3 regions of the Paenibacillus sp. FSL W7-1088 genome follow, and region 3 is predicted to be linked to each of the others. Evidence: riboswitches for the same ligand, from Rfam matches in the RefSeq annotation. Region 3 holds a riboswitch; each other region holds the start of a gene.

Region 1 (2,272 bases), 280 kb from region 3:
CGAAGCCGACCTTGCCGTCATAAACAGCAATACGCCTAGCGGCAGACCAATGATGATCGTGAACAAGCCCGATGCTCCCAGGATTTGCAGTGTTTCAATCGAAGCCTTACCGATTTCTTCCCAACGTACCGTTGAAAAATCCATTTAACGAAGCACCTCCACATCAAGTCCCTGATCCACTAACTCTTTAATGGTGAGATTAATCTCATCTGACTGTCCCTCGAACCGAACGGTCAGCTGTCCATAGGGAACTTGTTTGATGGTTGAAATGGTGCCTTGCAAAATGGCGAAATCCACTCCTGTTTTACGAACCGTTCTGGACAAAATCGCCTCATAGGTTTTATTGCCCAGGAAGGATATTTTCACAAGCTTAGAAGCTCCGTCCGTCTGTAATGAGACATCTGCACTCGCCAGAGCGGTCTCTTCCAATGCAATTCCAACCTCATGGTCCCGCATCATAAAGTCACGCGTAATGGCATGCTGTGGCTTGAGGAATACTTCCGTCACCGGCCCTTGCTCCACGATGCCTCCCTGATGGATAACCGCCACCTGATCACAGATATTCTGGATCACGTGCATCTCATGGGTGATTAGCACAATCGTGAGGTTGTACTTTTCATTGATATCCAGCAATAACTTCAGAATCGAATCGGTTGTCTGGGGATCAAGTGCCGATGTGGCCTCATCACACAACAGCACGTTCGGATCACTCGCGAGTGCTCTCGCAATACCGACCCTTTGCTTCTGTCCGCCTGACAGCTGGGCCGGATATTTATTGCTGTGGTCCTCCAGCCCAACCAATGCGAGCATTTCCTTCACTTTCCGATCAATGGCAGCCTTGGGCGTATTAACGAGCTTCAAAGGAAAAGCCACATTATCATATACCGTAGCTGAGGATAACAGATTAAAGTGTTGAAAAATCATGCCGATCTTACGCCGTTGTTGTTGCAAATCGGACTTATTGAGATCGGTTAGGTTGATACCATCAACCCAAACCTCGCCTGCCGTGGGGCGTTCGAGCAAATTGATACAACGGATCAATGTACTCTTGCCTGCACCGGAATGACCGATAACTCCAAATATTTCACCCTTGCGGATATTCAAATTTAGTTCCGATAAGGCCGTCGTACTTTTTGAACCTTTACCGTACGTCTTGGTTAAACCTTTTAATTCAATCAAAATTACTGCTCCTTCCCACTGCCTACATGTATCTTTACCCGAATGAAAGGAAAACTCCCCTTCATCGTACAAAAAAAGAGCCCTTTTGCAGAAACAAAAAGGGCTCTTCACGTGAAAGATTATACCTTCTCATCTGCCAAAATCGTGCCCTGCACCATTTTGTAGGAATTAGCACCTAACATCTATAAAGTATGACACAGCTGTCATGCAGTTATAAATCGGTTGCCGGGCTTCATCGGGCCTGTCCCTCCGCCGCTCTCGATAAGAAATATTTAATTTATAAGTTCAGTAGTAGTTATAATGTTAATGTCATAAATGTTAATTCCATCTAACTGTCAATCAGGAACTCAGTATAATCCAAGTATTCCGATTTGTCAAAGGCAAATATTACAATTCAAATCACTTTGGCGGTTGAGCCACTCCCTGCTTATGCCACTTCTTGTTGATGTAGCCGTACGCTGCTTTTAACGTCTTACATACCATGTCTACGCCCTCGCGGAGTTCCAAAAGATGCTGATCCAGGTCCTCCAGCTTCACTTTCCCCTGCAAAGTTTGGTGTAGCTGCCACAGATCATCCTGCATTTCGGAATTCATGTAATGAATCTCCATGTTTCGTCGTTTACGTAATTTGCTCATTGGCTCACGGTAGGAATCTTTAATCTGGATGAGTTCGTTGGCAAGAACATAATGCTGCTTGTCATATCCGAACTGTCTTAATACGGTAAAGTAAGAATAATGTGTTTTAACGTTGGTTGTGTTCAGCTCAAACATTTCATTCAACACTGTACCTAACTTATCCAGAATGGCAAAACATCGGATGAAGCCATCCTTATAGAAATAGACGTAACGGGCATACTCTGCTTTTTCTGGTAATGTCATATCATCCGTAGAGCCCGCTTTGACTTTCTGACGGAAATGGGAAGCTGCAAAACAGCTTTGCTCCAGTTCATCCAGCGAAGAGATCAGTCCCTGGGTCCATATATACAGTTTACGAAAATCATGGGTAGGATCATGGTCCACATGCATCTGTCGCTGAAATAGCTCAAGCGTATCCGCCATCGCCTCCATCGCGTCCTTAAGTATGCCTTCGTTC
Region 2 (2,272 bases), 3.0 Mb from region 3:
CTCATAAATTTCAATCTTCGGACGTTGTTCTTCGTCACTCAAACAGTCTTCCACGGCCAGATCATGCATCATGAAAAGGGGTTGAAGTACCGCCAAATCGTCTACGTCCGCATCAATCCAGTAAAATCCTTCCGCTGGTGGAGTCAGCGCCTGCTGAATGTCGTCCACCGGAATAAATACACCGTTGTTTACCAACCGGATTTTCATTATTCATCTACTCCTTCTGCACCCGCCAAATGGGCGGATTTCATCAATATGGGCGCAAAAAGAACAGATCAGCCGGTCGGCAGCGGAGCCTGGAAGTCAGGACTGCGTTCGCTCTATAATCAAACGGAAGTAACGTCCCGCTGCCGGCATGCTGATATCAATTCTCTATGCAGTTTGTCGGAATTCGGCTGCCAGTCAGGCCTCGGGTCGCCATCCATTGAATATGTCACCTCTCACATAAGGGTTTATAACACTTGTCTAGTATACCGCTGGTACAGGGTCCTTTCAAGCGCAAAAATGTGTCGATTTCGCGCCCTGGAGCAGTGTATGACAACGGATGATGAACGGTTCCGATCCTGAGGAACATGCATAGAACTACACCTTGACGTGAGGGGATTAATGTCTTAAAGTAAAGGGTGAACCACACTAGTTTTTACAATTGAATAAAGCGAAATCTTATCAAGAGTAGGTGGAGGGACTGGCCCGATGAAACCCGGCAACCGGCGGTATACCGCACGGTGCTAATTCTTGCAGCGACCAAGTGTCCGAGTGACACTGTTGTAACTGAGAGATGAGAGAGGCGCATATCTATTTACATATGACCTTTCTCGGAATCCGAGGAAGGTCTTTGTTATATGCACCGACTTCTCAGCAGTGATTTTCGCTAAGGAACTTGAGCCTGCCGACAGCAATGTGGTTGCAATTCAGCGCCTGCAGGCAAGCTCATGGCAGCCTATAACTGTACGGATGCGAAGCGTATCGCACCTGCAGTGGCTGCATCTATTTATGCACAAGGAGGAGTTAGAACCACCATGCCAATCAAAATTCCAGACACACTGCCTGCCAAGGAAGTACTTGCAGGAGAGAACATCTTTGTCATGGACGAGACATCCGCTTATAAGCAGGATATCCGTCCGCTGCGTATCGCTATATTAAACCTGATGCCTACAAAGGAAACGACAGAAACACAATTGCTTCGTCTGGTGGGTAACACACCCATTCAGGTAGATATCGTTCTGGTTCATCCGAAGTCTCATACGTCCAAAAACACATCGCAGGAATATTTGGACTTGTTCTACAAAACCTTTGATGAGATCGAACACCGCCGCTTTGACGGCATGATCATTACAGGCGCTCCTGTAGAGCAAATGGACTTTGAAGACGTGAACTACTGGAAAGAAATCCAGGAGATCTTCGAATGGACCAAAACCAATGTGACTTCGACTATGCATATATGTTGGGCTTCCCAAGCGGGTTTATACCATCATTTCGGAGTTCCCAAAGTTCCGCTGGATGAAAAATGTTTCGGTGTATTCTCACATACGATCAACAGATCCAATGTGCAGCTGCTGCGCGGATTTGATGAAGTATTCAACGTTCCGCATTCCCGCCATACGGAAGTGCGCCGTGAAGATATTGAAAAAAATGATAACCTTGAAATATTGGCTGAGTCTGAGGAAGCAGGAATTTTCCTGGTTGCTACCAAAGACGGCAAACAGATTTTTGCAACCGGACATGCCGAGTATGATCCGCTTTCATTGAAATGGGAATATGACCGGGATGCAGCTAAAGGCATGAACATTGCGCTGCCTAAACATTATTTCCCGAATGACGATCCTTCCCGTGTTCCCCCGGCTACTTGGCGGGCACATGCAAACTTATTATTCTCTAATTGGCTCAATTACTATGTGTATCAAGAGACACCTTACGATATTGGTCCGCAAATCTAATCGACATTACAGGAGGATGCTGCAATGGAAGACAACAAGTTGAAAATCGAAAGCCGATTGGCCCAAATTGGGTCTATCAATGAACCGGTAACAGGCGCCATTAATTTTCCGATCTATCAATCCACTGCGTTTCGCCACCCCAAGCTTGGACAAAGCACGGGATTTGATTATATTCGTACGACCAATCCAACCCGTAAAGTGTTGGAAGAAGCAGCGGCAGCGTTGGAATCCGGTGACGCCGGATTTGCCTGTAGCTCCGGCATGGCTGCCTTGCAAACGATTTTCGCCTTATTTGGACAAGGGGATCATCTGATTGTATCGCTGGATCTGTACGG
Region 3 (2,272 bases):
AATATAGTTTGGAGCAGCTGCTTGACTTTATTCTGCGTGATAATGATATCCGCCCCAGTTGTCTGGTTTTAGTAAGCCATGGAACAGCTCACGAAGCTCTTAGTTCTATAGAGCCGGGAGAAGTTCCGGCCTTTTATTTAAAGGGAGTGGTAGGGAATTCGTACCGTTCCAACAAGATCCTTCCTCCTGTGTCTCTTGCGAAGCTTGACGGGAAAATGCAGTCCGGGTCAAGCTTTTTGTTGCAGAATGTCCTTACAGCCGAGGGTGAGCATAAATTCTCAGGGGCAGGGATCTACAAAGGAGAGACGAAAAAATGGATCGGCTCTATAAATCAGATTGAACTCGAAGGATTGTCATGGATCACAGGGAAGGCCCAGCAAGGAGCTGTTAAATCATACGCTCCACCCAATGGCCATACGGTAACCTATGAAATCAAGTCTACCAAGAGTAAAATCATACCACTGGTTCAAGGCAACAACATCTCTTTTCATGTAAAGATTGAATCAGAAGGCCAACTCATGGAAGATTGGAGTTCCCCGGAAATCCCTTCAACGGACAAGTATATTCGTAAATTGGAGATACAGTTTGCGGATACAATCAAAGAACAAATACAGCAGGTTATGAATAAAATGCAGCGTACCTATCGGGTGGACGTGGCCGGATTTGGTGAAGAGCTGAGGATCAAATATCCGAAGGTGTGGAAAAAAGTGAAAAAAGATTGGGATGAAACATTCAGTCACGTTCCCGTAACCTATGATGTGAAACTGAATATTAAAGATTCTGGATCATCGACGGATTAATCACAAGGAATAAGATTCTCTTTACTCTACAAAGTGGATGATGATATTTAATAGTTGACACAAACATGATAGATCGCTATATTTATAAAAAATCATTTTCTTATCCAGAGAGGTGGAGGGACTGGCCCTTAGAAACCTCAGCAACAGATCTGAAGGATACTGTGCTAATTCCAGCGGGTGAACAGCCTGATAGATAGGAGCGTTTGTTTTTATTTGTCAGTAACGGCGCACTCTTCAGGAAGAGTGTGTCTTTTTGTTTTGTTGTTTTCTGGATGAAGAAGTAGGGGAGCAGGCATGAATAACAACAAAGATACAGGGCATTTTCAACGTAAAATGCAGGCACGGCATGTAGTTATGCTCTCACTCGGTGGAGTCATCGGTACAGGGTTATTTCTAAGTTCGGGCTATACCATCCAGCAGGCAGGACCGATCGGTACTATTCTGTCTTATCTGATCGGAGCGATTGTCGTCTATCTGGTCATGCTCTGTTTAGGTGAACTTTCTGTTCATATGCCAGAGACAGGGGCGTTTCATAGCTATGCGGCAAAATACATCGGACCAGCAACAGGATACACAGTAGCCTGGTTGTATTGGCTAACCTGGACGGTTGCCCTCGGTTCCGAATTTACAGCGGCCGGGCTGTTGATGCAGCGCTGGTTCCCTTCAGTGAATGTTTGGATCTGGAGCGCATTGTTTGCGCTTATGATCTTCCTGTTCAACGCGCTGACTGTCAAATTTTTTGCGGAATCGGAGTTCTGGTTTTCCGCAGTTAAAGTCCTTACAATTGTAGTCTTCATTATTCTTGGGGGCGCAGCCGTATTTGGTATTATTCCAATGGCAGATTCGGAACCTGCACCGTTTCTATCCAATATTACAGCATCGGGTTGGTTCCCCAATGGGGCTACTGCGATACTAATGACGATGCTTGCCGTAAACTTTGCGTTCTCGGGTACCGAATTGATTGGGATTGCTGCCGGGGAAACAGAGAATCCGGAGAAGACGATTCCAAAAGCGATCCATACCACACTGTGGCGTTTAATTATCTTTTTCATCGGAACAATTGTCATTCTCTCGGCACTGCTTCCGATGTCGGATGCGAGTGTGCTCGAAAGTCCGTTTGTGGCGGTCATGGAGCGGGTGGGAGTACCCTATGCAGCAGACATTATGAACTTTGTTATTTTGACGGCGATTCTGTCTGCGGCTAATTCGGGGTTGTATGCATCTTCACGGATGCTCTGGTCTCTGGCTGATAAAAAGACGATCTCCCCATGGTTTGCCACATTGACCAAACGTGGTGTGCCGCTGAATGCGCTCTTGATCAGTATGGTTGGGGGCGGTCTGGCTTTGCTGTCCAGTATCATTGCGCCAGGTACCGTATATATTACACTGGTTTCCATTTCAGGTCTGGCTGTTGTTGCGGTATGGATGAGCATCAGTGCTTCACAGTATATGTTCCGCAGACAGTATATCCG

Evidence for each region. A riboswitch is a leader RNA that binds a small molecule or an ion and turns the genes downstream of it on or off. The one in region 3 is predicted to bind S-adenosylmethionine.
Region 1: it holds a riboswitch for S-adenosylmethionine, as region 3 does, so the genes downstream of both, MKY42_RS27185 (methionine ABC transporter ATP-binding protein) here and mmuP (S-methylmethionine permease) in region 3, are expected to answer to the same signal.
Region 2: it holds a riboswitch for S-adenosylmethionine, as region 3 does, so the genes downstream of both, metA (homoserine O-succinyltransferase) here and mmuP (S-methylmethionine permease) in region 3, are expected to answer to the same signal.

What each region holds. Positions count from the first base shown of each region.
Region 1 is NZ_CP150216.1:6,031,050-6,033,321, forward strand. Features, by position in the region: gene MKY42_RS27180 (methionine ABC transporter permease) at 1-144, opposite strand, end outside; gene MKY42_RS27185 (methionine ABC transporter ATP-binding protein) at 145-1,179, opposite strand; SAM riboswitch class I at 1,306-1,447, opposite strand; gene MKY42_RS27190 (Cthe_2314 family HEPN domain-containing protein) at 1,579-2,272, opposite strand, start outside.
Region 2 is NZ_CP150216.1:2,074,256-2,076,527, forward strand. Features, by position in the region: gene corA (magnesium/cobalt transporter CorA) at 1-207, opposite strand, end outside; SAM riboswitch class I at 661-785, shown strand; gene metA (homoserine O-succinyltransferase) at 1,020-1,937, shown strand; gene MKY42_RS09630 (aminotransferase class I/II-fold pyridoxal phosphate-dependent enzyme) at 1,962-2,272, shown strand, end outside.
Region 3 is NZ_CP150216.1:6,307,158-6,309,429, reverse strand. Features, by position in the region: gene MKY42_RS28505 (Ger(x)C family spore germination protein) at 1-800, shown strand, start outside; SAM riboswitch class I at 898-1,000, shown strand; gene mmuP (S-methylmethionine permease) at 1,095-2,272, shown strand, end outside.